DNA from 4 places in the Streptomyces sp. NBC_00029 genome. Region 1 is predicted to be linked to each of the others. Evidence: riboswitches for the same ligand, from Rfam matches in the RefSeq annotation. Region 1 holds a riboswitch; each other region holds the start of a gene.
The links. Region 1 has a riboswitch for cobalamin ahead of OG753_RS27730 (ribonucleoside-diphosphate reductase subunit alpha). Riboswitches for the same ligand answer to the same signal wherever they lie in the genome.
Positions count from the first base shown of each region.

Region 2: another riboswitch for cobalamin. It lies ahead of OG753_RS37015 (CoA-acylating methylmalonate-semialdehyde dehydrogenase); the one in region 1 lies ahead of OG753_RS27730 (ribonucleoside-diphosphate reductase subunit alpha).
Region 3: another riboswitch for cobalamin. It lies ahead of metE (5-methyltetrahydropteroyltriglutamate--homocysteine S-methyltransferase); the one in region 1 lies ahead of OG753_RS27730 (ribonucleoside-diphosphate reductase subunit alpha).
Region 4: another riboswitch for cobalamin. It lies ahead of OG753_RS12420 (cobalamin biosynthesis protein); the one in region 1 lies ahead of OG753_RS27730 (ribonucleoside-diphosphate reductase subunit alpha).

Region 1 covers NZ_CP108292.1:5,895,471-5,902,765, forward strand. Annotated here, with positions in the region: gene OG753_RS27715 (helix-turn-helix domain-containing protein) at 1-920, opposite strand, end outside; gene OG753_RS27720 (hypothetical protein) at 1,002-1,226, shown strand; gene OG753_RS27725 (ribonucleotide-diphosphate reductase subunit beta) at 1,345-2,361, opposite strand; gene OG753_RS27730 (ribonucleoside-diphosphate reductase subunit alpha) at 2,361-4,739, opposite strand; cobalamin riboswitch at 4,883-5,012, opposite strand; gene OG753_RS27735 (GNAT family N-acetyltransferase) at 5,057-5,554, opposite strand; gene OG753_RS27740 (YbdD/YjiX family protein) at 5,653-5,847, opposite strand; gene OG753_RS27745 (carbon starvation CstA family protein) at 5,847-7,295, opposite strand, start outside.
Region 2 covers NZ_CP108292.1:8,043,985-8,051,279, reverse strand. Annotated here, with positions in the region: gene aceA (isocitrate lyase) at 1-603, opposite strand, end outside; gene OG753_RS37020 (short-chain fatty acyl-CoA regulator family protein) at 989-2,404, shown strand; cobalamin riboswitch at 2,469-2,654, shown strand; gene OG753_RS37015 (CoA-acylating methylmalonate-semialdehyde dehydrogenase) at 2,840-4,339, shown strand; gene OG753_RS37010 (acyl-CoA dehydrogenase family protein) at 4,344-5,489, shown strand; gene OG753_RS37005 (enoyl-CoA hydratase/isomerase family protein) at 5,486-6,583, shown strand; gene mmsB (3-hydroxyisobutyrate dehydrogenase) at 6,580-7,295, shown strand, end outside.
Region 3 covers NZ_CP108292.1:7,844,885-7,852,179, reverse strand. Annotated here, with positions in the region: gene OG753_RS36150 (xanthine dehydrogenase small subunit) at 1-515, shown strand, start outside; gene xdhB (xanthine dehydrogenase molybdopterin binding subunit) at 512-2,911, shown strand; gene xdhC (xanthine dehydrogenase accessory protein XdhC) at 2,913-3,773, shown strand; cobalamin riboswitch at 3,905-4,131, shown strand; gene metE (5-methyltetrahydropteroyltriglutamate--homocysteine S-methyltransferase) at 4,292-6,616, shown strand; gene OG753_RS36130 (cobalamin-binding protein) at 6,737-7,295, shown strand, end outside.
Region 4 covers NZ_CP108292.1:2,580,192-2,587,486, reverse strand. Annotated here, with positions in the region: gene OG753_RS12430 (putative cobaltochelatase) at 1-1,594, opposite strand, end outside; gene OG753_RS12425 (cobyric acid synthase) at 1,752-3,272, opposite strand; gene OG753_RS12420 (cobalamin biosynthesis protein) at 3,269-4,231, opposite strand; cobalamin riboswitch at 4,269-4,412, opposite strand; gene OG753_RS12415 (hypothetical protein) at 4,532-4,753, opposite strand; gene OG753_RS12410 (anion permease) at 4,779-6,068, opposite strand; gene OG753_RS12405 (hypothetical protein) at 6,379-7,295, shown strand, end outside.

The DNA.
Region 1 (7,295 bases):
GTGGTGCCCAGGGTTCGCAGGAAGTGGTGGCGCAGGGCCGCCGCGTTGCCGAAGCCGCAGCGCCCCGCGATCGCGTCCACCGTTTCGTCGGTGGACTCCAGCAGCTCCTGCGCCAGCAGGACCCGCTGGCGCAGCACCCACTGGTACGGGGTGGTGCCGGTCTCCTGGAGGAAGCGGCGGGCGAAGGTGCGCGGGGACATCAGCGCGCGTTCCGCGAGCTGCTCGACCGTGATCTCCTCGTCCAGGTGGCGGGCCATCCAGCCGATCACCTCGCCGACCGTGTCGCAGGCCGTCCGGGGCAGCGGCCGCTGGATGAACTGGGCCTGCCCGCCGTCCCGGTGCGGGGGCACGACCATCCGGCGCGCGATGATGTTGGCGACCTCGGCCCCGTGCTCCTGGCGCACCACGTGCAGGCACGCGTCGATGCCCGAGGCCGTGCCGGCGGCAGTGATCACCGGGCCCTCGTCGACGTAGAGCACGTCCGGGTCGACGGCCGCCCGCGGGAAGCGGCGTGCCAGGGCCGCGGCGTGCATCCAGTGCGTGGTGCACTGTCGGCCGTCCAGCAGCCCGGCCGCGCCGAGGATATAGGCCCCGCTGCACACGCTCAGGACCCGCGCGCCCCGCTCCACGGCCCGGCGCAGGGCGGCGAGCAGGGGCTCGGGGTAGATGCGCTGGGCGGCGTCGCTCGCGGCGGGCAGGCAGATGAGATCGGCCTCCTCCAGCCGGTCCAGGCCGTGCGCGGGGGTGATCCCGAAGGCGCCCCCGCCCACCGCCAGCGGCCCGTCCTCCGCCGCGCACACGGCGAAGTCGTACACCGGTACGCCCATGTCACTGCGATCGATTCCGAACACCTCGCAGAAGATCCCCAGCTCGAAGGGGGCGACTCCGTCGACGAGGGCCACGGCCACGTTTTTCAGCATGACCACAGTGTGGCAGTAATTCGGCCTTCTGTGACAGTACTGCCACTGTCGATCATGGGCGATCAGGCGGACAGTAGAGACATGACCACCTTCGTGAGTTACCTCGCCATCACCGCCATCGCCGCCCTCCTGCTCGGGCCCAGCCTGTACGGGATCCTGCGCGACCGGCGCACCGACCGGCAGCTTCGGGCCGTCGCGACCCGGCTGGTGTGGCTGCCCCGCCAGCGCGCGGGCGGCCTCCCGCCCACCCCGCGCCGGCACGGCTTCCGGCCCGCCCGGCACTACTGGGGCCCCATCGCCCACTGAACACCGGGGAACGCGAGAAGCCGGGACACGGATTCCTCCGCATCCCGGCTCCCCGGTCACCTCGTGACCCGACTGACCCGGCTGACCCGACCGGACACGAGTCCGGGGACAGGGTCCCCTAGAAGTCCTCGTCCAGGTCGACCGTGCCCTCGACCGCGACCTGGTAGGCCGACGGACGGCGCTCGAAGAAGTTCGTCAGCTCCTGCACGCCCTGCAGCTCCATGAAGGAGAACGGGTTCTGCGAGCCGTACACCGGCGGGAACCCGAGACGGACCAGACGCTGGTCCGCGACGCACTCCAGGTACTCGCGCATCGACTCGGTGTTCATGCCCGGCAGGCCGTCACCGCACAGGTCGCGGCCGAACTGCAGCTCCGCCTCCACGGCCTCCTTGAGCATGTCGGTGACCTGCTGCTGGAGGGCGTCGTCGAAGAGCTCCGGCTCCTCCTTGCGGACCGTGTCCACGACCTCGAACGCGAAGTTCATGTGCATGGTCTCGTCACGGAACACCCAGTTGGTGCCGGTGGCCAGGCCGTGCAGCAGACCGCGCGAGCGGAACCAGTACACGTAGGCGAAGGCGCCGTAGAAGAACAGGCCCTCGATGCACGCCGCGAAGCAGATCAGGTTCAGCAGGAAGCGACGGCGGTCGGCCTGCGTCTCCAGCCGGTCCAGCTTCTCGACCTCGTTGATCCACTTGAAGCAGAACTGCGCCTTCTCGCGGATGGAGGGGATCTCCTCGACCGCGTCGAAGGCCGCCGCGCGGTCGTCCGGGTCGGGCAGATAGGTGTCGAGCAGCGTCAGATAGAACTGGACGTGCACGGCCTCCTCGAACAGCTGGCGCGACAGGTACAGGCGCGCCTCCGGGGAGTTGATGTGCTTGTAGAGCGTCAGCACCAGGTTGTTCGAGACGATCGAGTCGCCCGTCGCGAAGAACGCGACCAGACGGCCGATCATGTGCTGCTCGGCGGGCGTCAGCTTCGCGAGGTCCGCGACGTCCGAGTGGAGGTCGACCTCCTCGACGGTCCAGGTGTTCTTGATCGCGTCCCGGTAGCGCTCGTAGAAGTCCGGGTAGCGCATCGGGCGGAGCGTGAGCTCGAAGCCCGGGTCCAGGAGGTTCTTCTGGTCGTTGGAGCTCATTACTGGCAGGCCTCGCAGGACTCGGGGTTCTCAAGGGAGCAGGCCAGCGCCTCGGCGTCGGCGACCGCCTGCGGCAGCTCGACGGGCGCGGCCGCCTGCGCGGCACGGGCGATCTTCGTCGCCGGGCGCGAGCGCAGGTAGTAGGTGGTCTTCAGGCCCTGCTTCCAGGCGTACGCGTACATCGAGCTGAGCTTGCCGATGGTGGGCGTCTCCAGGAACAGGTTCAGCGACTGCGACTGGTCCAGGAACGGCGTACGGGCCGCCGCCATGTCGATCAGACCGCGCTGCGGGATCTCCCACGCCGTGCGGTACAGGTCGCGGACCTCGGCCGGGATCCAGCCGAAGCCCTGGACCGAGCCGGAGGAGTCGCGCAGCGCCTCACGGGTCTGGGCGTCCCACACGCCGAGCTGCTTCAGCTCCTCCACCAGGTAGCCGTTCACCTGGAGGAACTCACCGCTGAGCGTCTCGCGCTTGAAGAGGTTGGAGACCTGCGGCTCGATGCACTCGTACACACCGGCGATCGAGGCGATCGTGGCCGTCGGGGCGATGGCGAGGAGCAGCGAGTTGCGCATGCCGGACTTCGCGACGCGGGCGCGCAGCGCGTCCCAGCGCTCCGGCCAGTTCAGCTCGACGTCGTAGTGGTCCGGGTGCAGGACACCGCGGGCGGTGCGGGTCTGCTCCCAGGCGGGCAGCGGGCCGCTGCGCTCGGCGAGGTCGCACGAGGCCTCGTACGCGGCCAGCATGATGCGCTCGGAGAGCTTGGTGGACAGGGCCTTCGCCTCGGGGGAGTCGAAGGGCAGCTTCAGCTTGAAGAAGACGTCCTGCAGGCCCATCGCGCCCAGGCCCACCGGGCGCCAGCGGGCGTTGGAACGGCCGGCCTGCTCGGTCGGGTAGAAGTTGATGTCCACCACGCGGTCGAGGAAGGTCACGGCGGTGCGGACGGTCTCGTCGATCCGCTCCCAGTCGATCTCGCCGTCGACGACGAAGGCGCCCAGGTTGACCGAACCGAGGTTGCAGACGGCGGTCTCGCCGTCGTTGGTGACCTCGATGATCTCGGTGCACAGGTTCGAGGAGTGCACGACGGTGCCCGGCTCGGCGGTCTGGTTCGCCGTGCGGTTGGAGGCGTCCTTGAACGTCATCCAGCCCTGGCCGGTCTGCGCGAGGGTGCGCATCATCCGGCCGTACAGGTCGCGGGCGGGCATGGTCTTGCGGGCCAGGCCGTCCGCCTCGGCCTTGCGGTAGGCGGCGTCGAACTCGTCCCCCCACAGGTCGACCAGCTCGGGCACGTCGGCCGGGGAGAACAGCGACCAGTCGGCGTCGGCGTTCACACGGCGCATGAACTCGTCCGGCACCCAGTGGGCGAGGTTCAGGTTGTGCGTACGGCGCTGGTCCTCACCGGTGTTGTCGCGGAGCTCCAGGAACTCCTCGATGTCCGCGTGCCAGGTCTCCAGGTAGACCGCGGCGGCGCCCTTGCGGCGGCCGCCCTGGTTCACGGCGGCGACGGAGGCGTCGAGGGTCTTCAGGAACGGCACGATGCCGTTGGAGTGCCCGTTGGTGCCGCGGATCAGCGAACCGCGGGCGCGGATGCGGGAGTACGAGAGGCCGATGCCGCCGGCGTGCTTCGACAGGCGCGCCACCTGGTGGTAGCGGTCGTAGATCGAGTCGAGCTCGTCCAGCGGGGAGTCCAGCAGGTAGCAGGAGGACATCTGCGGGTGACGGGTGCCGGAGTTGAAGAGCGTGGGGGAGGACGGCAGGTAGTCCAGCCGGCTCATCAGCCGGTAGAGCGAGGCCACTTCCTCCACGGCCTGGACGCTCTCGTCCGCGGCGAGACCGCAGGCCACGCGCAGCATGAAGTACTGCGGGGTCTCGATGACCTGACGGGTGATCGGGTGGCGCAGCAGGTAGCGGCTGTGCAGGGTGCGCAGGCCGAAGAAGCCGAAGCGGTCGTCTGCGCCCTCGGCGAGGGTGAGCTCGACGAGCGAGTCCAGCCGGGCCGCGTGGGTGCGGACGAACTCGGCCGTGCGGTCGGCGATGAGGCCCTCGAGGTGGCCGACCTCGACGGAGGCCGAGAAGGACGTGGAGCCCTGGCTCGCGGCCTCGTCGCGCACGGCCAGCGTCAGCAGGCGGGCGGCGAGGCGGGAGTAGGCCGGGTCCTCGGAGATCAGACCGGCGGCGGCCTCCGTGGCCAGCCCGCGCAGTTCGGCGTCGTCGGCGGCGGAGCTGCGGCCGCGCAGCGCGGAGGCCGCGACCCGGCCGGGGTCGGTGTCGGGGAGGTCCGCCGTAAGTTCGGTGAGGGTACGCAGCAGCGTGGCCCCCGGGCCCTCGGTGTTGTCGCCAGAAGTGGACTCGGCGCGCGGTGCGGAAGGCGCGATGGTCACGGCGGGAGCTCTCCCTCGCTCGGCCCGGTCATCGGCGGGGAGGGGCGCGAGCGGGCGCATGCGGGCGCGACGCGAACGCGTACCCCGGCATGGCGTCCACCGGCCCAACCGCGAGGCCCGGACGAATCGGCACCCGGTTCGGTCGAGCCGGGCGCGCTGTCGGCAGGTCATCGGACTTGGCGTCCGGTAGCCGGACACTTCATACCGTTGCGGGACAGTTCCGGATTCGCACCGGATTCCCCTGCGGCGACAGCAGGCATGAGCATACATGTGGGGGCGGCCCGTTGCGGCAACCCCCACATGTAGTGTCGGCGTGGCTACAGCTTGAGCCGATACGCCAGGAGTGTCAGGCCCTCGATCGGCGCCCAGTCCCGCTCCGGCGTGCGTACGAAGCCCAGTCGCAGATAGATCCGGTGGGCGCCGGCCATGCTGCGCTGCGTGGAAAGAACCAGGCCGGTCACCCCGTCGAGGGCCTTCGCCCGCTCGATGCAGGCCCGCACCAGAGCCTCACCGGCACCCTGCCCGCGGGCCTCGTGGGCCACCGCGAGCATCCGGAACTCGGCCTCGTCCGGGGCCGCGATGTCGGCGAGCGGGCTGCCGGGCGCGGCGAAGGTCACCCCGCCCAGCAGGCGCCCGTCCCGCTCGGCGACGAGCACCTCGGCCCGGGCGGCCCGGCCGGCCACGTCGCGCAGCACGTCGAGGTAGGCGTCGTCCTCGTTGAAGTCCAGATGCCCGTCGGTGAGGTAGGCCTGCGCCGTGATCCCACCCAGCTCCGCGTAGTCGGCGGGCAGCGCCGTTCTGATCACCATGTCCATGAGGTCGAGTGTGCAGGACGGGCCGGTGGCGGTGCCCGGTGCGGATCCGGCGAAGGCCCCGCCGGAAGTGTCCGGCGGGGCCTTCGGTCCGGGTGGGCTCAGCAGCAGCGGAAGCCCTCGCGGGGGTCCGCCTCGCGGGCGTCCGTGCGGGCGCGTTCGAACGCGCGGCGGGTGAGCACCTCCGCGTCCGGGTCGTGGGAGCGGGCGTGGGCCACGTAGCGGTCGTACGCCGCCTCCCCCGAGAACTCCCGTACGTAGAAACGCACCTTCGCCAGCGCGCTGCGCACGCTCATCAGGCCACCGGCTCCTTGACGTGGCCGCCGCCCGCGTCCGGGCCCGCCGCGGCGAGCTCCGCCCGCTCCTCGGCGGTCGCGATCAGCCCGGCCGGGGCGACGATCTTCGACTCGGTCCACGGGACCTCGGAGAGGGTCGCCGAGCCGGGGTCGCGGACGGCCTTCAGGCAGGTCCGGGCCGCGTCCGCGAGGACCACGATGATCAGGACGGCGAAGAGGGCGCACAGGACGCCGTCCACCGTGGCGTTGGTGACCACGGTGTGCATGTCGTCCATGTTCTTGGCGGGCGGCAGGACCTTGTCGGCGTCGATCCCGGCCTGGTACTTGTCGCGCTGGGCGAAGAAGCCGACCTTCACGTCCTCGGAGAAGATCTTCTGATAGCTCGCGGTCAGGGTCACCGTGGCGTCCCAGACCAGCGGAACGCCCGTCACCCAGGCCCACTTGAGCCGGCCGGACTTGACCAGCAGCGTGGTGCAGACGGCCAGGGCGACCGCGGCGAGCAGCTGGTTGGCGATGCCGAAGAGCGGGAAGAGCTGGTTGATGCCGCCCAGCGGGTCCTTGATGCCGACCCACAGGAAGTAGCCCCAGCCGCCGACGACGATCGCGCTCGCGAACCACACGCCGGGCTTCCAGCTGACGTCCTTGAAGGACTTGTGCACGTTGCCGAGGGTGTCCTGGAGCATGAACCGGCCCACGCGGGTGCCCGCGTCGAGCGTGGTCAGGATGAACAGCGCCTCGAACATGATGGCGAAGTGGTACCAGAACGCCTTCATGCCCGCACCGCCGACCACGGCGGAGAAGATCTCGGACATTCCGAGTGCGAAGGTCGGCGCGCCGCCCGTACGGGAGAGCAGGCTGGCCTCCTCGACGTCCTTGGCGGCCTGGGCGAGCGCCTCGGGGGAGACGGCGAAGCCGAAGTTGGTCACGGCCTGGGAGGCGGACTCGACCGTGGTGCCGATGATGCCGGGAGGGGAGTTGACCGCGAAGAAGAGGCCGGGCTCGATGATGCAGGCCGCGATGATCGCCATGACGGCGACGAACGACTCGGTCAGCATCGCGCCGTAGCCGATCATGCGGACCTGCGTCTCCTTCTGGATCATCTTCGGGGTGGTTCCCGAGGAGACCAGGGCGTGGAAGCCGGAGAGCGCACCGCAGGCGATGGTGATGAAGACGAAGGGGAACATCGAGCCGGCGAAGACCGGTCCGTCGCCGCGGGCCGCGAAGTCGGTGACCGAGGGCATCTTCAGGGTGGGCATCGCGATGACCACGCCGATCGCGAGGAGCGCGATGGTGCCGACCTTCATGAAGGTGGACAGGTAGTCGCGGGGGGCGAGCAGCATCCACACCGGCAGCACCGATGCCAGGAAGCCGTACACCACCATCCAGATGACCAGCGTCTCCTTTTCCAGGGTGAAGGTGCCCGCGAAGGAGGACTCGGCGACCCAGCC
Region 2 (7,295 bases), 2.1 Mb from region 1:
CGGCACGAGGACCTTGCCGCCCAGGTGGCCGCACTTCTTCTCGGAGGCGAGCTGGTCCTCGTAGTGGATGCCGGCCGCGCCCGCCGCGATCATCGCCTTCGTCAGCTCGAAGGCGTTCAGCGGGCCGCCGAAGCCGGCCTCGGCGTCCGCGACGATCGGCGCGAGCCAGTCCGTGGTGTCGGTGCCGCCCTCGGCGGTGGCGATCTGGTCGGCGCGCAGCAGCGCGTTGTTGATCCGGCGGACCACCTGGGGGACCGAGTTGACCGGGTAGAGGCTCTGGTCCGGGTAGGTGTGCCCGGCCTGGTTGGCGTCGGCTGCGACCTGCCAGCCGGAGAGGTAGATCGCCTGGAGGCCTGCCCGCACCTGCTGGACGGCCTGGCCGCCGGTGAGGGCGCCGAGGGCGTGGATGTAGTCCTGCTCGTGGAGCTGTCGCCACAGCCGCTCGGCGCCGCGCCGGGCCAGGGTGTGCTCCTCGCGGACGCTGCCCGAGAGCCGCACCACGTCCTCGGCCGTGTAGGTGCGCTCGATGCCCGCCCAGCGGGGGTCGTCGGCCCACCGCTGCCTCAGCTGCTCGGCCGCCGCCGTCGTGTTCGCCTCTGCCATGACCGTCACCGTTTCTGTCCGTCGCGTGTCTTGCCAATGCGCCGCCCGAGGGATCGAAAGCATTGGCACTCTGTGCCCAGCTGGGGATCGCGGCCGCCGAACCCGGCCTGGGGCCGAAGCGTGAGCAATGCTGCCGAGCCGCCGGGGCGGACTGCCCGGATCCCCTAAATCAGGGCGTGAGCCGGGCCGGTCAGTCCTTCCCGGCCACCGTGTCCGGCGGGCCGCTGCATCGACTCTGGCACCGACACCGAGTGCCATCAAGCAGGTACATCTGCCAAGCTTTGCGAATCTTCGGCGCCACAATTGCCAAGGTTGCGAAGGCCGTCGGGCAGACAGATCCCCGTATCCTGGCGTCGCGTGTCCGGCCCGGCGGCGAAGGAGTGCGGTGAGCAAGACGTACGCGGGAGCGCGGCTGCGGCGGCTGCGCGAGGAGCGCCGGATGACCCAGGCCGACCTGGCCCGGATGCTCGCCATCTCCCCCAGCTACCTCAACCAGATGGAGCACGACTCCAGGCCGCTCACCGTCCCGGTCCTGCTGCGGCTCACCGAGGCCTTCGGGGTGGATCCGGGCTTCTTCTCCGAGCGCGACACCAGCCGTCTGGTCGCCGATCTGCGCGAGGCGCTCGCGAACGAGGTGGCCCAGGCCCGCGTCTCCCCCTCGGACCTGGCCGAACTGGCCACCCGTATGCCCGCGGTCGCCTCGGTGCTGCTCGACCTCGGCCGGCGCAGCCGGCTGCTGGCCGAGCGCCTCGCCGACGCCGCCGACGGCCGGGACGTGGCGGCCGACAGCCCGCGCTCACCCCACGAGGAGATCCGCGAGTTCTTCTACCGCCGGCAGAACTACCTCCACGACACCGATCTCGCCGCCGAGGGTCTCGCCGCCGAGATCGGTATCCGCCCGGGGGACGTGGTCAGCGCCCTGGCCCGCCGGCTCTCCGAGCGGCACGGCGTCAGGACGGCCACGGATTCCGACCGGCTGCACCACTACGACCCCTCCTCCCGGGTACTGCACCTGTCGAACCGGCTGCGGCCGGGGCAGCAGGCGTTCCGGATGGCCACCCAGCTGGCGCTGATCGAGTACGGGGCCGAGCTCGACCGGCTGGCCGCCGAGGATTTCCCGCCCGGCTCTCCCGTCCACGCCCTCGCGAGGATCGGCATCGCCAACCACTTCGCGGGCGCGCTCATCCTCCCGTACCGCGCGTTCCACGCGGCCGCCGAGGAGTTCCGCTACGACATCGAGCGGCTCACCGACCACTTCGGGATCGGCTACGAGACCGTCTGCCACCGGCTCAGCACCCTGCAACGTCCCAGGCTGCGCGGTGTTCCCTTCTCCTTCGTCCGGGTGGACCGGGCCGGGAACATGTCCAAGCGGCAGTCGGCGACCGGGTTCCACTTCTCCCGCGCGGGCGGCACCTGTCCACTGTGGAACGTCTACGAGGCCTTCGCCGCGCCGGGCCGCATCCACGTCCAGGTGGCCGCCATGCCCGACGGGCAGCGGTACCTGTGGACCGCGCGCGCCGTCACCCGCCACCGCGGCGGATGGGGCGAGCCCGGCAAGACCTTCGCGATCGGGCTGGGCTGCGAGATCCGGCACGCATCGCGGCTCGTGTACGCCGACGGGCTCGACCTCGACAACACGGCGGCCGCGACGCCCATCGGCATGGGCTGCCGCCTGTGCGAACGGCTCGACTGCCCGCAGCGGGCCGTTCCGCCGCTCGGCCGGGCGCTGGCCGTCGACGAGAACAGCAGCACCTTCATCCCGTACCCGGTGACCAGGAGCCGCGCCCCGGCACAGGACTGAGGGGACGTCAGTCGGCCACGGGGCCGGCGAAGGCGCGCGGCGGCGGCTCTGGACTTACTAGGACGTCCAACTATATGTTCGTGGCACAAGGTCCGCGGTGCAGGGAAGCCGGTGAGAATCCGGCACGGTCCCGCCACTGTGACCGGGGAGTGTGCTGCCATCCACACGCCACTGACGAGGTCTGTCGGGAAGGCGGGCGGCGCGCGGGGATCCGGGAGTCAGGATACCGGCCGCGGAACGTTCCGTGTTTTCCACGAGGATGGAGCAGACACGCATGGCACCGGTTTGTACCCACGACCCTGGTGATCCGGCGGAGCGCACGCACGCCTTCGCGCGCTCGTAGTCCCACGGCCCTCCCAGCGGCGCACCCCATCGGGTGCCGTCCGCGGGTCCGCCGTGCCATCCCCGGATCCAACCTGACGAGAGCAGGCACCCATGGTCCGCGAACTCACCCATTTCATCGGCGGCAAGCACACCACCGGATCCTCCGGTCTCTTCACCGACGTCCACGACCCCAACACCGGCGCCGTCCAGGCCCGTGTCCCGCTCGCGGGGCGGGCCGACACCGAGGCCGCCATCGCCGACGCCGAAGAGGCGCAGGCCGACTGGGGGCAGTGGAACCCGCAGCGCCGCTCGCGCGTGCTCCTTCGGTTCCTCCAGCTGGTGGAGGGCGAACGGGACTCCCTCGCCCGGCTGTTGTCCTCCGAGCACGGAAAGACCGTCGCCGACTCCCACGGCGATCTGCAACGCGGCCTGGAGGTGGTGGAGTTCGCCGCCGGCGTCCCGCACCTGCTGAAGGGCGAGTTCACCGACAACGCGGGCAGCGGGATCGACGTGCACTCGCTGCGCTCGCCACTGGGCGTGGTCGCCGGGATCACCCCCTTCAACTTCCCCGCGATGATCCCCCTGTGGCAGGCCGCCCCCGCCCTGGCCTGTGGGAACGCCTTCATCCTGAAGCCGTCCGAACGGGACCCGTCCGTACCGCTGCGCCTGGCCGAGCTGTTCCTGGAAGCAGGTCTGCCGCCCGGTGTGCTGAATGTGGTCAACGGCGGCAAGGAGGCCGTCGACACCCTCCTCGAGGACCCGCGCGTCCAGGCTCTCGGCTTCGTCGGCTCCACCCCGATCGCCGCGCACATCTACGCCACCGCCGCCGCCCACGGCAAGCGCGCCCAGTGCTTCGGCGGCGCCAAGAACCACATGATCGTGATGCCCGACGCCGATCTCGACCAGGCCGTGGAGGCGCTCATCGGCGCCGGCTACGGCTCCGCGGGCGAGCGCTGCATGGCCATCGCCGTCGCCGTCCCCGTCGGCGAGGAGACCGCGGACGCGCTGGTGACGAAGCTGAAGCAGCGCATTGCCACCCTGCGCGTCGGCCGCTCCGACGACCCCGGGGCCGACTTCGGGCCGCTGGTCAGCCGGGACGCCCTCGACCGGGTGAACCGCTACGTCGGCATCGGTGCCACCGAGGGCGCCGAACTCGTCGTGGACGGACGCGGGTTCACCCTCCCCGGGCACGAGAGCGGCTACTTCGCCGGCGCCACCCTCTTCGACCGCGTGACCCCCCGGATGCGGATCTACCGCGAGGAGATCTTCGGCCCGGTGCTGTCCGTCGTACGGGCCGCCGACTACGAGGAGGCCCTGCGCCTGCCCACCGAGCACCCGTACGGCAACGGCGTCGCGATCTTCACCCGTGACGGCGACACGGCACGCGATTTCACCCGCCGGGTGGGCGCCGGCATGGTCGGCGTCAACGTGCCGATCCCCGTTCCCGTGGCCTACCACACCTTCGGCGGCTGGAAGCGGTCCGGCTTCGGCGATCTCAACCAGCACGGCCCCGACTCGATCCGCTTCTACACCCGTACCAAGACCGTCACCTCGCGCTGGCCCTCCGGGGCCAAGGAGAGCGCGAGCTTCACCATCCCGACGATGGGCTGAGCCCGTGCCCCTCACGCTCACCCCCGATCAGCTCGCCCTCGCCGCGGTCACCCTCGATTTCGCCCAGGAGCAGCTCGGCCCGTACGCCGTCGCCTGGGACCAGGACAAGCACTTTCCGCTGGACGTGATCCGCAAGGCGGCGGACCTCGGGCTCGGCGGCGTCTACGTCCGCGAGGAGCACGGCGGGTCCGGGCTCAGCCGCAGCGACGGCGTCCTCGTCTTCGAGACCCTCGCCACCGGCTGTCCGTCCATCGCCGGGTACCTCTCCATCCACAACATGGTCGCCTGGATGATCGACCGGTACGGGGACGTGGCGCAGCGGGCCCGCTGGCTCCCCGATCTGTGCAGCGCCCGGTCCCTGGGCAGCTACTGCCTGACCGAGCCCGGCGCCGGATCCGACGCCGCCGCACTGCGCACCCGGGCCGAGCACACGGGTGACGGCTACGTACTGACCGGGGTCAAGCAGTTCATCTCCGGCGCGGGTGCCTCCGAGGTCTACATCGTCATGGCACGCACCGGCACGCAGGGCTCGGGCGGCATCTCCGCCTTCGTCGTCGAACGCGACGACCCCGGGGTCTCCTTCGGTCCGAACGAGCGAAAGATGGGCTGGAACGCCCAGCCCACCCGCCAGGTGATCCTCGACGGGGTCCGCGTCCCCGCCGACCGTCGGCTCGGCGCCGAGGGCGACGGCTTCCGCATCGCCATGAACGCTCTCAACGGCGGCCGGCTCGGCATCGCCGCCTGCTCGCTGGGCGGTGCGCAGAGCGCACTGGACCGCAGTCTGGCGTATCTGGCCGACCGGGAGGCCTTCGGGGCCCGGCTGCTGGACGCGCAGGCATTGCAGTTCCGCCTCGCGGACATGGCCACCGAGCTGGCCGCGGCCCGCGCCCTGGTCCGCCAGGCCGCCGACGCGCTGGACCGGGGCGACCCGCCGGCCCCGCAGCTGTGCGCGATGGCCAAGCGGTTCGCCACGGACACCGGCTACGCGGTCGCCGACCGGGCCCTCCAACTGCACGGCGGTTACGGCTATGTGAGCGAGTACGGCATCGAGAAGATCGTCCGCGACCTTCGGGTCCACCAGATCCTGGAAGGCACCAACGAGGTCATGCGCATCATCGTCGCCCGCGGGCTCACGGAGGCCCTGCGATGAACCACGAATCCCACGCTCACCACGAGCGCGAGCCCGGCCATGTCCTGCTGCGGACCGAGGGCCGCGCCGCGCACATCACCCTCAACCGCCCAGGCGCGCTCAACGCCCTGACCCACTCCATGGTGTTGCGCATCGACGAGGCGCTGTCGCTCTGGCAGCACGACCCGGACATCGCGACCGTCGTCATCGAGGGCGCCGGCGGTCGCGGCCTGTGCGCGGGCGGCGACATTCGCGCGATCCACGAGGACGCCCGCACCGGCGGCAGGGCGTCGGCGGACTTCTGGCGCGACGAGTACCGGCTGAACGCGCGCATCGCCCGCTACCCCAAGCCGTACGTGGCCCTCATGGACGGCATCGTCATGGGCGGCGGCGTCGGGATCTCCGCCCACGGCACCGTGCGGATCGTCACCGAACGCTCCCGCGTGGCGATGCCCGAGACGGGCATCGGCTTCGTCCCCGACGTCGGCGGCACCTACCTGCTGGCGCTGGCGCCCGGCGAGCTGGGCACGCACCTGGCCCTGACGGGTGCCCCGGCCGGTGCGGCGGACGCGCTGCTCGTCGGGCTCGCCGATCACTTCGTGCCCTCGGAGCTGCTGCCCGGGCTGTCCCGGGACCTTGCGCGGAGCTCCGTGCACGAGGTGCTGGAACGGTACGTCGGGCCCGCACCCGGCGGCGTACTCGACGGCGACCGCGCATGGATCGACCACTGCTACGCGGCGGACACGGTGGAGGACATCGTGGAGCGACTGCTGCGCAGCGGCGTCCCGGCGGCGAAGGAGGCCGCGGCCACCCTTGCGGCCAAGTCGCCCACGGCGCTGAAGGTGACGCTGGCCGCCCTGCGGCGCGTCCGCGCACTCGGCCCGCTGGAAAGGGTGCTGGAGCAGGAGTACCGGATCTCCTGCGCGGCGCTGTCCTCGCCCGACCTGGTGGAGGGGATCCGGGCGCAGGTCATCGACAAGGACCGCAACCCGCGGTGGTCACCACCCTCGCTGGCGGAGGTGGGTCCGGCCGACGTGGAACGGTTCTTCGCACCGCTCGGCGAGCGCGAACTGGCTCTGACGCATCCGGATTCGACTCAGGAGGTGCCCTGGTGAGCACTACCGTGGCGTTCGTAGGACTGGGCCGCATGGGTGGCCCGATGGCGGCCAACCTGGTGAAGGCCGGACATCGCGTCCTCGGCTTCGACCTGGTGCCGGAGCTGCTGGCCGGCGCGGCAGCGACGGGGGTGGAGCCGGCCTCCTCGGCCACCGCGGCGGCCACCGGGGCCGACGTGGTGATCACCATGCTGCCGGCGGGCAAGCACGTCCTGGCCCTGTACCGGGAGGGCGGGCTGCTGGCCGCCGCACGGCCCGGCACGCTCTTCGTCGACTGCTCCACCATCGACGTGGCCGACGCCCGTGCGGCTCACGAGGCGGCAGTGGCGGCCGGGCACCGGTCCCTCGACGCACCCGTCTCGGGCGGAGTGGTCGGTGCGCAGGCGGCGAGCCTCACCTTCATGGCGGGCGGCGCCGCCGCCGAGTTCGCCGCCGCGGAGCCGCTGCTCGGCGCGATGGGAAAGAAGGCCGTGCACTGCGGGGCGGCGGGCGCCGGGCAGGCCGCGAAGATCTGCAACAACATGATCCTCGCCGTCTCGATGATCGGGGTGAGCGAGGCCTTCGTCCTCGCCGAGAGCCTCGGCCTGGACCACCAGGCCCTCTACGACGTGGCGTCCACCGCCTCCGGCCAGTGCTGGGCCCTGACCGTCAACTGCCCCGTGCCCGGACCGGTTCCGGGCAGCCCCGCGAACCGTGACTACCTGCCCGGCTT
Region 3 (7,295 bases), 1.9 Mb from region 1:
CCGGCTCCCCCATCGGTGACAGCCCGCCGGTGCTGCTCGCGCTGGAGGCGTTGGTGGTCCTCACCGGCGCCGACGGGGAACGCGAAGTCCCCCTCTGCGACTACTTCACCGGCTACCGGCAGAGCGTGCGCCGTCCCGGCGAGCTGATCCGTGCGGTGCGCATCCCGCTACCGCTGTCACCGGTCGCGGCCTTCCACAAGATCGCCAAACGGCGGTTCGACGACATCTCCAGCGTGGCCGTGGCCTTCGCACTCGACATCGAGGACGGGACGGTCCGCAAGGCACGCATCGGCCTGGGCGGTGTGGCCGCCACCCCGATCCGTGCCGTCGACGCCGAGGCTGCCCTGGAGGGCAGGCCCTGGGCGGCGGAGACCGTGGAGGCCGCGGCCCAGGTGCTGCGGGCCCAGGGCACGCCCATGGACGATCACCGCGCCAGCGCCGGCTACCGCTCCGCGATGCTCGGTCAGAGCCTGTTGAAGCTGTACGCGCGATCCACCGAGGCGGTGTCGTCATGAGTCATCTGTCCGAGCGTCCCGAGAAGCCCGTCGTCGGCCTTCCGATGCCGCACGAGAGCGCCGGCCTGCACGTCACCGGCGCCGCGCTCTACACCGACGACCTGGTGCACCGCACCAAGGACGTGCTGCACGCCTACCCGGTCCAGGTCATGAAGGCCCACGGCAGCATCACCGCGCTGCGCACCGGGCCCGCGCTCGCCGTGCCGGGTGTGGTCCGCGTACTGACCGGTGCCGACGTGCCCGGCGTGAACGATGCCGGGATGAAGCACGACGAACCGCTCTTCCCCGACGAGGTCATGTTCCACGGACACGCGGTCGCCTGGGTGCTCGGCGAGACCCTGGAGGCGGCCCGGCTCGGTGCGGCGGCCGTCGAGGTGGACCTCGACGAGAAGCCTTCCGTGATCACCCTAGAGGAGGCGATCGCGGCCGGGAGCTTCCACGGTGCCCGGCCCATGATGCTGACCGGCGACGTCGACGCCGGCTTCGGCGGCTCCGCGCACGTGTTCACCGGCGCGTTCCAGTTCTCCGATCAGGAGCACTTCTATCTCGAGACGCACGCGGCGCTGGCCCAAGTCGACGAGAACGGGCAGATGTTCGTCCAGAGCAGCACCCAGCACCCCTCGGAGACGCAGGAGATCGTCGCGCACGTGCTCGGCCTGCACAGCCACGAGGTGACGGTGCAGTGCCTGCGGATGGGCGGCGGCTTCGGTGGCAAGGAGATGCAGCCCCACGGGTTCGCGGCCGTCGCCGCGCTCGGCGCCATGCTGACCGGCCGGCCGGTCCGGGTGCGCCTCAACCGGACGCAGGACCTGACCATGTCCGGCAAGCGCCACGGCTTCCACGCCTCGTGGAGGATCGGCTTCGACACCGAGGGCCGCATCCAGGCCCTGGACGCCACCTTGACCGCGGACGGCGGCTGGAGCCTGGACCTGTCCGAGCCGGTGGTGGCCCGCGCCCTGTGCCACATCGACAACATCTACTGGATTCCCCACGCGCGCGTCACCGGGCGCATCGCCAGGACCAACAAGGTCTCCAACACCGCCTTCCGCGGTTTCGGCGGACCGCAGGGCATGCTGGTGATCGAGGACATCCTGGGTCGTTGCGCGCCGCTGCTCGGCCTGGACCCGATGGAGTTGCGCGAACGCAACTTCTACCGGCAGGGCCAGTCCACGCCGTACGGACAGCCGGTCCTGCACCCCGAACGGATCTCCACCGTCTGGCACCAGGTCCGGGGCGACGCCGCGATCACCGATCGCAGGGCCGAGATTGCGGCCTTCAACGCAGCGCACCCGCACACCAAGCGCGCCCTCGCGCTCACCGGCATCAAGTTCGGGATCTCGTTCAACCTCACGGCCTTCAACCAGGCCGGCGCGCTGGTGCTGGTCTACAAGGACGGCTCGGTCCTGATCAACCACGGCGGCACCGAGATGGGGCAGGGCCTGCACACCAAGATGCTGCAGGTGGCCGCGACCACACTGGGCATTCCACTGCACAAGGTGCGGCTCGCCCCGACCCGCACGGACAAGGTGCCCAACACCTCCGCCACCGCGGCCAGCGCAGGGGCGGACCTCAACGGCGCCGCGGTGAAGAACGCCTGTGAGCAGATCCGCGAGCGGCTGCTCCAGGTGGCCGGCACCCAGCTGGGTGCGGGCGCCCCGGACGTGCGCATCGTCGACGGCGTCGCACGCGTCCTCGGCAGCGACAAGGAGCTCGCCTGGGACGACCTGGTGCGCACCGCGTACTTCCAGCGGGTCCAGCTGTCCGCGGCCGGTTTCTACCGGACCGAGGGTCTGCACTGGGACGCGAAGGTGTTCCACGGCTCGCCGTTCAAGTACTTCTCCTACGGGGCCGCAGCGGCCGAGGTGGAGGTGGACGGGTTCACCGGCGCGTACCGGATCCGGCGGGTGGACATCGTGCACGACGTCGGCGACAGCCTCTCCCCGATGATCGACATCGGTCAGGTCGAGGGCGGTTTCGTGCAGGGCGCGGGCTGGCTGACGCTGGAGGACCTGCGGTGGGACGCGGGCGACGGGCCGAACCGGGGCCGGCTGCTGACCCAGGCGGCGAGCACCTACAAGCTGCCGAGCTTCTCGGAGATGCCCGAGGAGTTCAACGTCAGGCTGCTGGAGAACGCCACGGAGGAGGGCGCGGTCTACGGGTCCAAGGCGGTCGGTGAGCCTCCGCTGATGCTGGCCTTCTCGGTACGGGAGGCGTTGCGGCAGGCCGCCGCGGCGTTCGGGCCGGCCGGAGCCAGCGTCGAGCTCGCTTCCCCGGCGACGCCCGAAGCGGTGTACTGGGCGATCCAGGCGGCCCGCGGGGGCGGCGCGCGCCCGTGCGCTCCCGCAGCCGACGGCAGCGTGGTCCCCGCCGACGCAAACGCCTTGAGCCATGCCTGACATGAGCTGGGTGGCCGCGGTCGCACGGTTGCGGGCACGCCGGGAACCCGGCGTGCTCGTGACCGTCGCGGCTGTGCGCGGCCACGCGCCCCGCCGGGCCGGTGCCAAGCTCGTCGTGGGACGGACCGAGACGTGGGGTTCGATCGGCGGCGGCAACATCGAGGCCGTCGCCATCGACCGGGCGCGCGAGCTGTCCGGCACGGCCGGTCCGGAGCCGGAGATGATGGAGTTCGCCCTCAACGACAAGGTCACCGGACGGCACGGCGTGCAGTGCTGCGGCGGGTCCGTCACCGTGCTGCTCGAACCGCTCCCGGTGGTCCAGGCGGTGGCGGTCTTCGGCATCGGGCACGTGGGACTGGAGCTGGCCCGCATCCTGGCCCGGCACGATCTCGACCTGCACCTGACCGACAGCCGCCCCGACATGCTCACGGGTGAGCGGCTGGGCGTGCTCGCGGACGCGGTGGCGCAGATTCATGTGCACCACACCCCGCTGCTTCCGGAGGAGGTGCTTTCGGAGCTGCCGCCCGGCGCTCACGTCCTGATCATGACCCACGATCACGCCGAGGACGCCGCACTGTGCGACGCCGCCCTGCGCACCAGCGGTCTCGGCTCGATCGGTTTGATCGGCTCGTCTGCGAAATGGGCACGGTTCCGGCAGCGCCTGGCCGCCGAGGGCGGCCATGACGCGGCCGCAATCGCCCGGATCAAGACCCCGATCGGGACGGCCGGGATCACCGGCAAGGAACCCGCCACGATCGCCGTGAGTGTCGCGGCGGACCTGCTCCGGACCTTCGAACAGCCCGTCCTTCAGGAGGTGTCGGACCCGGTGGACGCCGAACTCCGTCTCCGCGCCCCTGCCTGACCGGAACGCGGGAGTCCCGGTTCCTGCAGGCCCGGGGCCGGAAGCCGGGAACGCCCGCCCCGGGCCCGCCGTGTCTCATTTCATGCGTCCGGCATGTGGACCGCTGTACTCGAACTCCACGAAATCGACCTAGTGTTGCTCGCGCAGCTGGTTCGCCCCGTCCGCCAGGCGGGATGCGTCGTAAGAGGGAACCCGGTGGGAATCCGGGACTGCCCCGCAGCGGTGAGCGGGAACGACCGCCGTCATGAGCACTGGGTCCGGACAACGGTCCTGGGAAGCGACGGCCAGTAGGTGCCCGCCGGGAGACCGGCAGGCGTGCCCGCGAGTCCGAAGACCTGCCCGTTGCCCGCACGCGAACGTTCGCATGCGGCCATTTCGGTGACCTCGTGGGCGGGTCGGCGTACACAGCGAGCGGCACCTGCGGCATCCCCGCGGCGTGGACCGCCCGTTCTGTCGTTCCTTCGCGTCCGCGTCCCGTCACCGGGATGTTCAGGACACATCTCGCGAAGGAGAGTTCCGTGACACCCAAGCCCGCCGCCACGGCAGCACGAGCCACCGTTCACGGCTACCCCCGCCAGGGACAGAACCGCGAACTGAAGAAGGCCGTCGAGGGCTACTGGAAGGGCCGCGTCACCGCCGACGCCCTCCGCCGGACCGCGGCCGACCTGCGCCGTTCGAACTGGCAGCAGCTGACCGACGCCGGCATCCACGAGGTGCCGACCGGTGACTTCTCGTACTACGACCACGTGTTGGACACCAGTGTCATGGTCGGCGCCGTCCCCGAGCGGCACCGCGCAGCCGTCGAGGCCCATGCGCTCGACGGCCTCTTCGCGATGGCCCGCGGCACCCAGGACGTCGCCCCGCTGGAAATGACCAAGTGGTTCGACACCAACTACCACTACCTGGTCCCCGAACTCGGCCCGGACAGCGTCTTCACCGCCGACTCCACCAAGCAGGTCGCCGAGCTGAAGGAAGCCCTGGCTCTCGGGCACTCCGCCCGCCCGGTCCTGGTCGGCCCCATCACCTACCTGCTGCTGGCCAAGCCCGCCCCGGGGGTGGCCGCGGACTTCCAGCCGCTCACCCTGCTCGACCGGCTGCTGCCCGTCTACGCCCGGGTCCTGGCCGATCTGCGCGCCGCCGGCGCCGACTGGGTCCAGCTCGACGAGCCCGCCCTGGTCCAGGACCGCACCCCGGCCGACCTGAGCGCCACCGCCCGCGCCTACCGCGACCTGGGGGCGGCCACCGACCGCCCGAAGCTGCTGGTCGCCTCGTACTTCGACCGGCTCGGCGACGCCCTCCCGGTGCTCGCCGCTGCCCCCGTCGAAGGCCTCGCCCTGGACTTCACCGGCAGCGCCCGCGCGAACCTCGACGACCTCGCCGCCGTCGGCGGGCTGCCCGGAAAGCGGCTGGTCGCCGGTGTGGTCAACGGCCGCAACATCTGGATCAACGACTTCCAGAAGTCCCTGACCACCCTCGGCACCCTCCTCGGCCTCGCCGACCGCGTCGACGTCGCCTCGTCCTGCTCCCTCCTGCACGTCCCGCTGGACGCCAGCGCCGAACGCGACATCGACCCGCAGATCCGGCGCTGGCTCTCCTTCGCCCGCCAGAAGACCACCGAGATCACCACCCTCGCCCGCGGTCTCGCCCAGGGCACCGGCGCCATCGCCGCCGAACTCGCCGCCAACCGGGCCGACCTCGCCTCCCGCGCCGGCTCCGCCATCACCCACGACCCCGCGGTCCGCGCCCGCACCGCGGCCATCACCGACGCCGACGGGCGGCGCTCGCAGCCGTACGCCGAGCGGACCGCCGCCCAGCGGGCGCACCTGGGTCTGCCACTGCTGCCGACCACCACGATCGGCTCGTTCCCGCAGACGAACGAGCTGCGCACCGCGCGCGCCGACCTCCGCGCCGGACGGATCGACGCCGCCGGCTACGAGGAGCGCATCAAGGACGAGATCCGCGAGGTGCTCTCCTTCCAGGAGAAGACCGGGATCGACGTCCTGGTGCACGGCGAGCCCGAACGCAACGACATGGTCCAGTACTTCGCCGAGCAGCTGACGGGGTACCTCGCCACGCAGCACGGCTGGGTGCAGTCGTACGGCACCCGCTACGTCCGCCCGCCGGTGCTGGCCGGGGACATCTCCCGCCCCGAGCCGATGACCGTCCGCTGGACCACGTACGCGCAGTCGCAGACCACCAAGCCGGTCAAGGGCATGCTCACCGGCCCCGTCACCATGCTCGCCTGGTCCTTCGTCCGCGACGACCAGCCCCTCGGCGACACCGCCCGCCAGGTGGCCCTCGCCCTGCGCGAGGAGGTCGGCGACCTCGAAGCGGCCGGCACTTCGGTCATCCAGGTCGACGAACCCGCGCTGCGCGAGACCCTGCCGCTGCGGGCCGCCGACCACGCGGAGTATCTGGAGTGGGCCACCGAGTCCTTCCGTCTGAGCACCAGTGGAGTCCGGCCGGACACCCAGATCCACACCCACATGTGCTACGCGGAGTTCGGCGACATCGTCCAGGCCATCGACGACCTCGACGCCGACGTCATCAGCCTGGAGGCCGCCCGCTCCCACATGCAGGTCGCGGACGAACTGGCGGCGCACGGCTACCCGCGCGAGGCGGGTCCCGGCGTCTGGGACATCCACTCCCCGCGCGTCCCCGGTACCGAGGAGGCAGCGGCCCTCCTGCGCAAGGGGCTCGCTGCCATCCCCGCCGAACGGCTCTGGGTCAATCCCGACTGCGGTCTGAAGACCCGCGGCTGGACAGAGACCCGCGCCTCCCTGGAGAACCTCGTCGCGGCCGCGCACGAGGTCCGCGCGGACCTGTCGGGCGACGGCTCCTGACACCCGCGGCTCCGGGCCGGACGCCCCGCGCGTCCGGCCCGGACCGGCCTCGAACGCACACCGGCCGACGTCCGCGACGACGGGGACCGGCGAGCCGCCGGATCCCCTAGGGTCGGGGGGATGCGCATCGTCTCCCTGCTGCCCGCGGCCACCGACATCGTGGCGGAGCTCGGCCTGGCCGCCGATCTGGTGGGCCGTACGCACGAGTGCGACTGGCCTCCGCAGGTGGTGGCCGGGGTGCCCGTGGTGACCTCCGCCGAGTTCTCCGCGGACACCCTGAGCAGCAGGGAGATCTCCGACGCGGTCGGCGGCGCCGCGCACAGCGGCTCCTCCCTCTACACCCTCGACACCGACGCCCTCGCCACCCTGGCTCCCGAAGTGATCCTGACCCAGGACCTGTGCGACGTCTGCGCGGTGTCCTACGCGGGGGTGAGCCGGGCGGTGCGCGTCCTCGACGGCGGGCCCCGCGTGCTGAGCCTGGAGCCGCGCACGCTGGGCGACGTACTGGACTGCCTGGTCACGGTGGGCGAACTGCTCGGCGTGGGACGGTACGCGCGGGAGCGCCGGGAGGTGCTCGCCGCGCGGCTCGAGGCCGTACGGTCGCAGGTGGCCGGGCGGCGGCGGCCCCGGGTGGTGGCGATCGAATGGCTCGACCCCCTCTGGCCGGCCGGGCACTGGG
Region 4 (7,295 bases), 3.3 Mb from region 1:
CCTTGACCGCGCTCATGCGCTGCCGGGCGGCCATGGAGCCCGAGGCGTCGACGACGAAGAGCACGAGGTTGCCCTCGCGGCCCTCCCGCGTGGCCTGGCGCAGATCGTCCTTGCGGATCACCAGACCGCGCCCGTCGCGGCCACGCGCCCTCTGGTGCGGGGCGGCGGCCTGGATGGTCGCGGTCAGGTGCAGCTTCGTCAGGTGCCCGCGCGGACGCTGGGCGCCGGTGGTGCGGCCGTGGGCGGTGCGGGCGCGCGACCGGCGTCCGGACGCGCCCTCGCCGAGGCCGGGCACGCTGAGCATCCTGGTCCGGAACGGCTCGGCGGCGCGCACGGCGGCCTGCTCGGGCCCGCCGGCCTCCTGGGCGGAGGGCTGCGGGGCCTCGGCGGGGGCCTCGCCGGTTTCGGGGGTTCCGGGGGTCTCGGGGGTTTCGGCCGAGGGGCCGGGGTCCTGGGGTTCGCCGCCCTGCGGGGGCAGGCCGCCACCGCCGTCAGGACCGCCGTCCCCCGGGCCGTCGTCCTCGGGGCCCTCGGTGCCCGGACCGGGCTCGGGGTCCGGCTCGGGCTCCGGCTCGGGCTCCTCGTCGGGGAACTCGTCCAGGATCCGGTCGAGCAGGTCCTCGTCGATCCCGGGCGCGTCGAAGGGGTTGCGGCGCCGGCGGTGGGGGAGCGCCAGCAGGGCGGCCCGCCGGACGTCCTCCTTGCGCACCTCGGTACGCCCGGCCCAGGCGGCCAGGGCGGTCGCGGTCCGCGCCATCACGATGTCGGCCCGCATGCCGTCGACCTCGAACCCGGCGCAGGCCGCCGCGATCTGCAGGAGCGCGTTGTCACCGAGCGAGACCTTCGGGAGCAGCGCCCGGGCGGCCACCACACGGGCGCGGACCTCGTGCTCGTCCCCGGCCCAGCGGGTCGCGAAGCCCGCGGGATCGTCCTCGTAGGCGAGCCGGCGGCGGACCACCTCCACGCGCTGGGCGGGCTCGCGGGAGGCGGCCACCTCGACGGTGAGCCCGAACCGGTCGAGGAGCTGCGGGCGGAGCTCGCCCTCCTCGGGGTTCATCGTGCCGACGAGCAGGAAGCGGGCGGCGTGCCGGACCGAGACGCCCTCGCGCTCCACGTACGAGGCGCCCATCGCGGCGGCGTCCAGCAGCAGGTCGATCAGGTGGTCGTGGAGCAGGTTGACCTCGTCGACGTAGAGGATCCCGCGGTGGGCGTCGGCGAGCAGTCCGGGCTCGAACGCCTTCACGCCCTCGGCGAGGGCCCGTTCGATGTCGAGCGAGCCGACGAGACGGTCCTCGGAGGCGCCGACGGGCAGCTCCACCATGCGGGCCGGCCGAGCGCCGCCGGGGCCGGACTCGTGCGGGCCGTCCGGGCAGGCCGGGTCCGGCGTGGCGGGCGCGCAGCTGAACCGGCAACCCGATACGACGTCCACCTGCGGCAGCAGCGCGGACAGCGCGCGGACGGCGGTGGACTTGGCGGTCCCCTTCTCGCCGCGCACGAGCACCCCGCCGACCGCCGGGCTCACGGCGTTGAGCAGGAGCGCCAGCCGCAGGTCGCTCTGGCCGACCACTGCGGTGAACGGGTAGGGCGTGCTCATGCGTTGCCTCTCTCAGTGCGGGTACGTGTCGGTGTGCGCGGGCCCGTACGAGTGCGCGGGCCGGTACGGGTGCCGCTGCGGCGCCGTTGCGGGGGCTCCGCCCCCGGCCCCCCGCGCCCGGGTCGCCGGCGGGGCCGAATGTGCGGGGCTGAGCCCGTCATGGTGCGCCCGGAGGGATGAAGGGCAGGCCCGCAGGGGATCCACCCTCGATCAGCTTCAGCAGCGCATGCGTGTCCGCGTGTTCCTCGATCAGGTCGCCCAGCAGGTCCAGCTGTTCCTCCCGCAGGGTGGAGAACGACGTGTCCGGCGCCGGGACGAAGCGCCGGCCCGCCGCCGCGGCCACCTCCCGCAGGAACGCCCGGCGGAAGCCGTCCGACTCCAGTGAGCCGTGCCAGTGGGTGCCCCACACCGGGCCGACCCGGCAGCCGTCCAGGAAGGGCTCGCCGCCGAGCACTTCGGCCACGCCGTGGTGGATCTCGTAGCCGGAGACCTCCTCGCCGAGCGCCGTCCCCGAGGGCCGTGCCAGGGTCTTCTCCCGCTCGAACCGGATCCGTACGGGGAGGAGTCCGAGGCCGTCGACCTCGCCCGCCCGCGATTCGACCTCGTCGGAGATCCGCTCGCCGAGCACCTGGAACCCGCCGCAGATGCCCAGGACCGGCCGCCCCTCGGCGGCCCGGCGCAGCAGTGCGTCCGCGAGCCCGCGTTCCCGCAGCCACTGCAGGGCCTTGACGGTGCCCCGGGTGCCGGGTACGACGACCAGGTCCGCGTCGGCCAGCTCCTCGGCCCGGTCCACGAACCGCACCACGACGCCCGGTTCCGCCGCGAGCGCGTCGACGTCCGTGAAGTTCGACATCAGCGGAACCGCGCACACGGCGACCCGCAGCACGTCCTCGCCCACCGGCGGCGCGACCACGGACTCCCGTACCGCCCCGCGCAGGGAGACCCGCAGGCCGTCCTCCTCGTCGATGCCCAGCCCGTGCTGGAACGGCAGTACCCCGTACGTGGCCCGGCCCGTCAGGCCGCGCAGCATCTCCATGCCCGGCTCCAGCAGCGACACGTCACCGCGGAACTTGTTGACCATGTACCCGGCGATCAGCGACTGGTCCTCGGCCGACAGCAGCGCCGTCGTACCGAAGAAGGACGCGAAGACCCCGCCGCGGTCGATGTCGCCGACCACCACCACCGGGAACCGCGCGGCCCGCGCGATGCCCATGTTCACGATGTCGGTCCGGCGCAGGTTGATCTCGGCCGGACTCCCCGCCCCCTCGCAGATCACGGCGTCATACGTGCCCCGCAGCTGCTCCAGGCAGTCCGTGACGATGCCGAGCAACTGCTCCTGGCGCCCGCCGTGGTAGCCGCGGGCGCTCATCTCGCCCACCGGCTTGCCCAGCAGCACCACCTGGCTGCTGCGGTCGCTGCCGGGCTTGAGCAGCACCGGGTTCATCAGCGCGGTCGGCTCCACGCGGGCCGCCTGGGCCTGCATCGCCTGGGCGCGCCCGATCTCGGCGCCCTCCAGGGTCACGAAGGAGTTCAGCGACATGTTCTGCGCCTTGAACGGCGCCACCTTCACGCCCTGCCGGGCCAGCCAGCGGCAGATCCCCGCCGTGACCACGCTCTTCCCCGCGTCCGATGTGGTGCCCGCGACCAGCAGACCCCCGCCGCGCTTCGCGCCGCTCATGCGCGCCGCCCCTTCTTCGTCGTACGGGAGACCAGCAGCCGGACGGCCACACAGGCACCCAGCGCCAGCCAGCTCACCTGCCGCGACAGCCGTACCGCCCGCTCGATGTCCGCGACCTCCACCGGCCGCCCCGCCCCGCCGTTCAATACCGCCCGGTGCTCGACCCGGCCGCCGTACGCGAGGGTCCCGCCCAGTCTGACGCCCAGCGCCCCGGCGAAGGAGGCCTCGACGGGTCCGGCGTTGGGGCTCGGATGGGCGGCGGCGTCCGCGCGCCAGGCCCGTACGGCGCCCCGCCGGTCGGGGCCGGCCAGTACGGCGGCGACCGCCGTCAGCCGGGCCCCCGGCCAGCCCGCCAGGTCGTCGAGTCGGGCGGAGGCCCAGCCGTAGCGCAGGTAGCGGGGGGACTTGTGGCCGACCATCGCGTCCAGGGTGTTCACGGCGCGGAAGGCCAGCAGGCCGGGGACTCCGGCGACGGCGCCCCACACCAGGGCCCCGACCACCGCGTCGGAGGTGTTCTCGGCGACGGACTCCACGACGGCGCGGGCCATCTGCTGCCCGTCCAGGGCCTGCGGGTCGCGCCCGCACAGGTGGGGCAGCCGCTCCCGGGCCACCTCGATGTCCCCGGCGGCGAGCGCCCCGCCGATGGCGCGGGCCTCCCGGCCCAGCGAGGTGCCTCCCACGACGGCCCAGGTGGCGGCGGCGGTCAGGGCGATACGGGCGGCCGCGGGCCGGGAGCGCACGGCGCGGGCGCCCAGGGCCCCGACGGCGGCCGCGCCCCCGGCGCACACCAGGGTGTGCAGGAGGCCCCGGGAGCGGTCGTCGCGCCACAGGGAGCGCTCGACGGCGGCGGCGGCCTTTCCGAAGGCGGCCACGGGGTGCCCTCGGCGCGGATCACCGAGGATCCGGTCGCCGATCAGGCCCGCCGTGGCGCCGTACGCGAAAACGCGATCGGCACGCATGGTGACAGGTATGTCCTCACTCAGGGTCCGCGCCCTGGTTCGACGTGTCCGGCGGCGAGAGTTCCTGGCTCCCGGTCGCACTCGGCCCGAGTGCTCCGGTGACAGTGGCGGGACCGCGCCGGATTCGCACCGGACTTCCTCTCCATGCCGCCGTAATGGCTCGGGCAGTCCACCATGCACCGCGAAGCCCGTCAACTCGCCGTTGACCTGCGGTGCCGTGGGGGGCCCGGGATGCGAAAAGCTCCCTCCGGGACAAACCCGGAGGGAGCCTTCACGCCTGGCCGGCCGCGGGGCGGCGGATCAGGCGACGATCAGGTAGATCCCGTACGTCACGGCCGCCGCGACGAGCGCGAAGCAGGCGTACGCGCCGGTACGGGCGAGGGTGGCGGTGCCGCCCTGCTCGGTCGCGGTCTCGTGCTTGGACAGGCCCACCAGGCCCAGGGTGAAGAGGGCCACGAGGGCGACGGTGGCGAGGAGGCTGACCCCGAAGACGGAGCCGAGCGCTTCCCAGTCGATCTTCATACTGCCGTTCCTCTGTGTGTCTCGGTCAGACCGCGGCGGCCGGAGCCGCCGGGGTCTGCGTCGCGGCCGGGATGGTGGCCTTCAGGTCCTCGTCCGTGACCGCGGCGGTCGTACCGGCGAGGGGGGTGCCGATGCCGGCTGCGGCGACGGTCGGCGGGACGGTGACCGCGGCGATCGCCGTGGTGACGACACCCGGCTCCTCGGCGTGGGCCGGCTCCACCTCGTTGACGTTGTTGTGGTCGACGACCTGGCGGCGCGAGATGAGCCAGATGGCCAGGCAGGAGCCGATCAGGAAGAGCGTGACCGCGGCGATGCCGACGTCACCGATGCGCATGACCAGTTCGGCACCGGCCGAGACCAGCGCGGCGGCCGGCAGGGTCAGGCCCCAGGCGACGAACATGCGGGTCGCGGTGGACCAGCGGACCACACCGCCCTTGCGGCCCAGGCCCGCACCCATGACCGCACCGGAGCACGAGTGGGTGGTGGAGAGCGAGAAGCCCAGGTTGGAGGAGGCGAGGATGACGGACGCGGCCGAGGTCTGGGCGGCGAAGCCCTGCTGCGGCTGCAGGTCGGTCAGGCCACTGCCCATGGTGCGGATGATGCGCCAGCCGCCCAGGTAGGTGCCCATCGCGATGGCGAGTCCGGCGGAGACGATGACCCAGACCGGCGGGTTCGCGTCGGGCGCGATCGCGCCGCCGGCGATGAGGGCCAGGGTGATGATGCCCATCGTCTTCTGAGCGTCGTTGGTGCCGTGCGCGAGGGAGACGAGACCGGCCGAGGCGATCTGACCGGCGCGGTACCCCTTGGCGGAGGTCTTCTCGCCGACCTTGTTCCCCATCCGGTACGTGACCTTGGCGGCCAGGTACGCGGCGATGCCGGCCACCAGGGGGGCGGCGATCGCGGGGATGAGGACCTTGGTGACGATGACGCTGCCGTTGACCGCGCCGAGGCCGGCGGAGGCGACCGCGGCACCGATCAGGCCGCCCATCAGGGCGTGCGAGGAGCTGGAGGGGAGCCCGACCAGCCAGGTGACGAGGTTCCAGAGGATCGCTCCGACCAGGGCGGCGAAGATCACCTCTGGCTGGATGCCGTCCTCGTTGACCAGTCCCTTGGAGATCGTCTTGGCGACCTCCACGGACATGAACGCGCCGACGAGGTTGAGCACGGCGGACATGGCCACCGCCGTCTTGGGCTTGAGGGCGCCGGTCGAGATGGTGGTGGCCATCGCGTTGGCCGTGTCGTGGAAACCGTTCGTGAAGTCGAACACGAGAGCGGTAATGATCACGATCCCGAGGAGAAGCGTTATGTGCTCCATTTACCCAGGCTTCTGTTTGACGTCAGTGGCTCGGCGACCGTAGGCAACCTGGATGAACGGAAGATGAACTGACTCGGGCGGGGCGGTGTACTGGCCCGGGGGGTGATCGGGTCATTCGTCCTGATTCTGGCGCAGATAACGCCATTAATGCACGTCAAAGGCGGGTGAATGAACCCCTCCGCAGGCACTCCGCCCTGCATACGATCCCCCCTCTCCGGCCCCGAATGAGACCCAGATCACTCCACCCTCGCAGATGGCGGAGGGATCTCCTCCGGTGGCCCGCCCGAGGCCGCGCCGCGACACTGGAGCCGTGCGAACCGCGACAGCAACGGCTGCGGCCGTCACCACGACCCTCCTGGTTGCCGGCGCGGCCGCCGTCGCCGTCGGCAGGCACGCCGCCGACGCGGCCCTGCGGCCCGAACCCGGACGTCCGCTCCCCGGCGGGCCGAAGCTCAGCGTCCACTCGGCCGCCGCCGACCGCATCACCCTCACCCGCTCGCTCGCCTCCCTGCGCCCCGGCACCTACGGCCTGGTCGCACCCGGCGTGCACGCCGTCGTCGGACCCGTGCTCCCCGACGCCGACCCCGGCCCGGACGCCGTCGTGCGGCGGCTCGTCTCCGTCACCCACGGCACCCTCGGCCCCGGCACGCGGGTCTCCCTCACCCCCCAGGTGTACGTCGGCAACCCGGGCACCGCCCTCGGGCTCGAGCACGCCGACGTGGACGTCCCCGGGGAGCTCGGCGCCCTGCCCGCCTGGTTCGTGCCCGCGGTCCGGGACACCTGGGTGATCACCGTGCACGGCCTCGGCAGCAGCCGCGAGCACCCGATGGTCGTCATGCCCTTCCTGCACCGCCACCAGCTGCCCGTCCTGGACCTCGGCTACCGGGGCGACCTCGGCGCCCCCGCCTCCCCGGACGGCCTCGGTCACCTCGGGGAATCGGAATGGCGGGATCTGGACGCCGCCATCCGCTACGCCGTGCGGTACGGAGCCCGCCGCGTGGTCCTGCACGGCTGGTCCACCGGCGCCACCATGGCGCTGCACGCCGCCGAGCGCTCGGCGCTGTCCCATGTGATCTCAGGACTGGTGCTGGACTCGCCGGTGCTCGACTGGCACGCCACCCTGCGCGGACTCGCGGCCGCGCGCGGCACTCCGTCCGTGCTGCTTCCGCTGGCGGTGCGGGCCGCAGAGGGCCGCGCGGGCCTGCGCGTCGACCGCCGGCCGGCGGG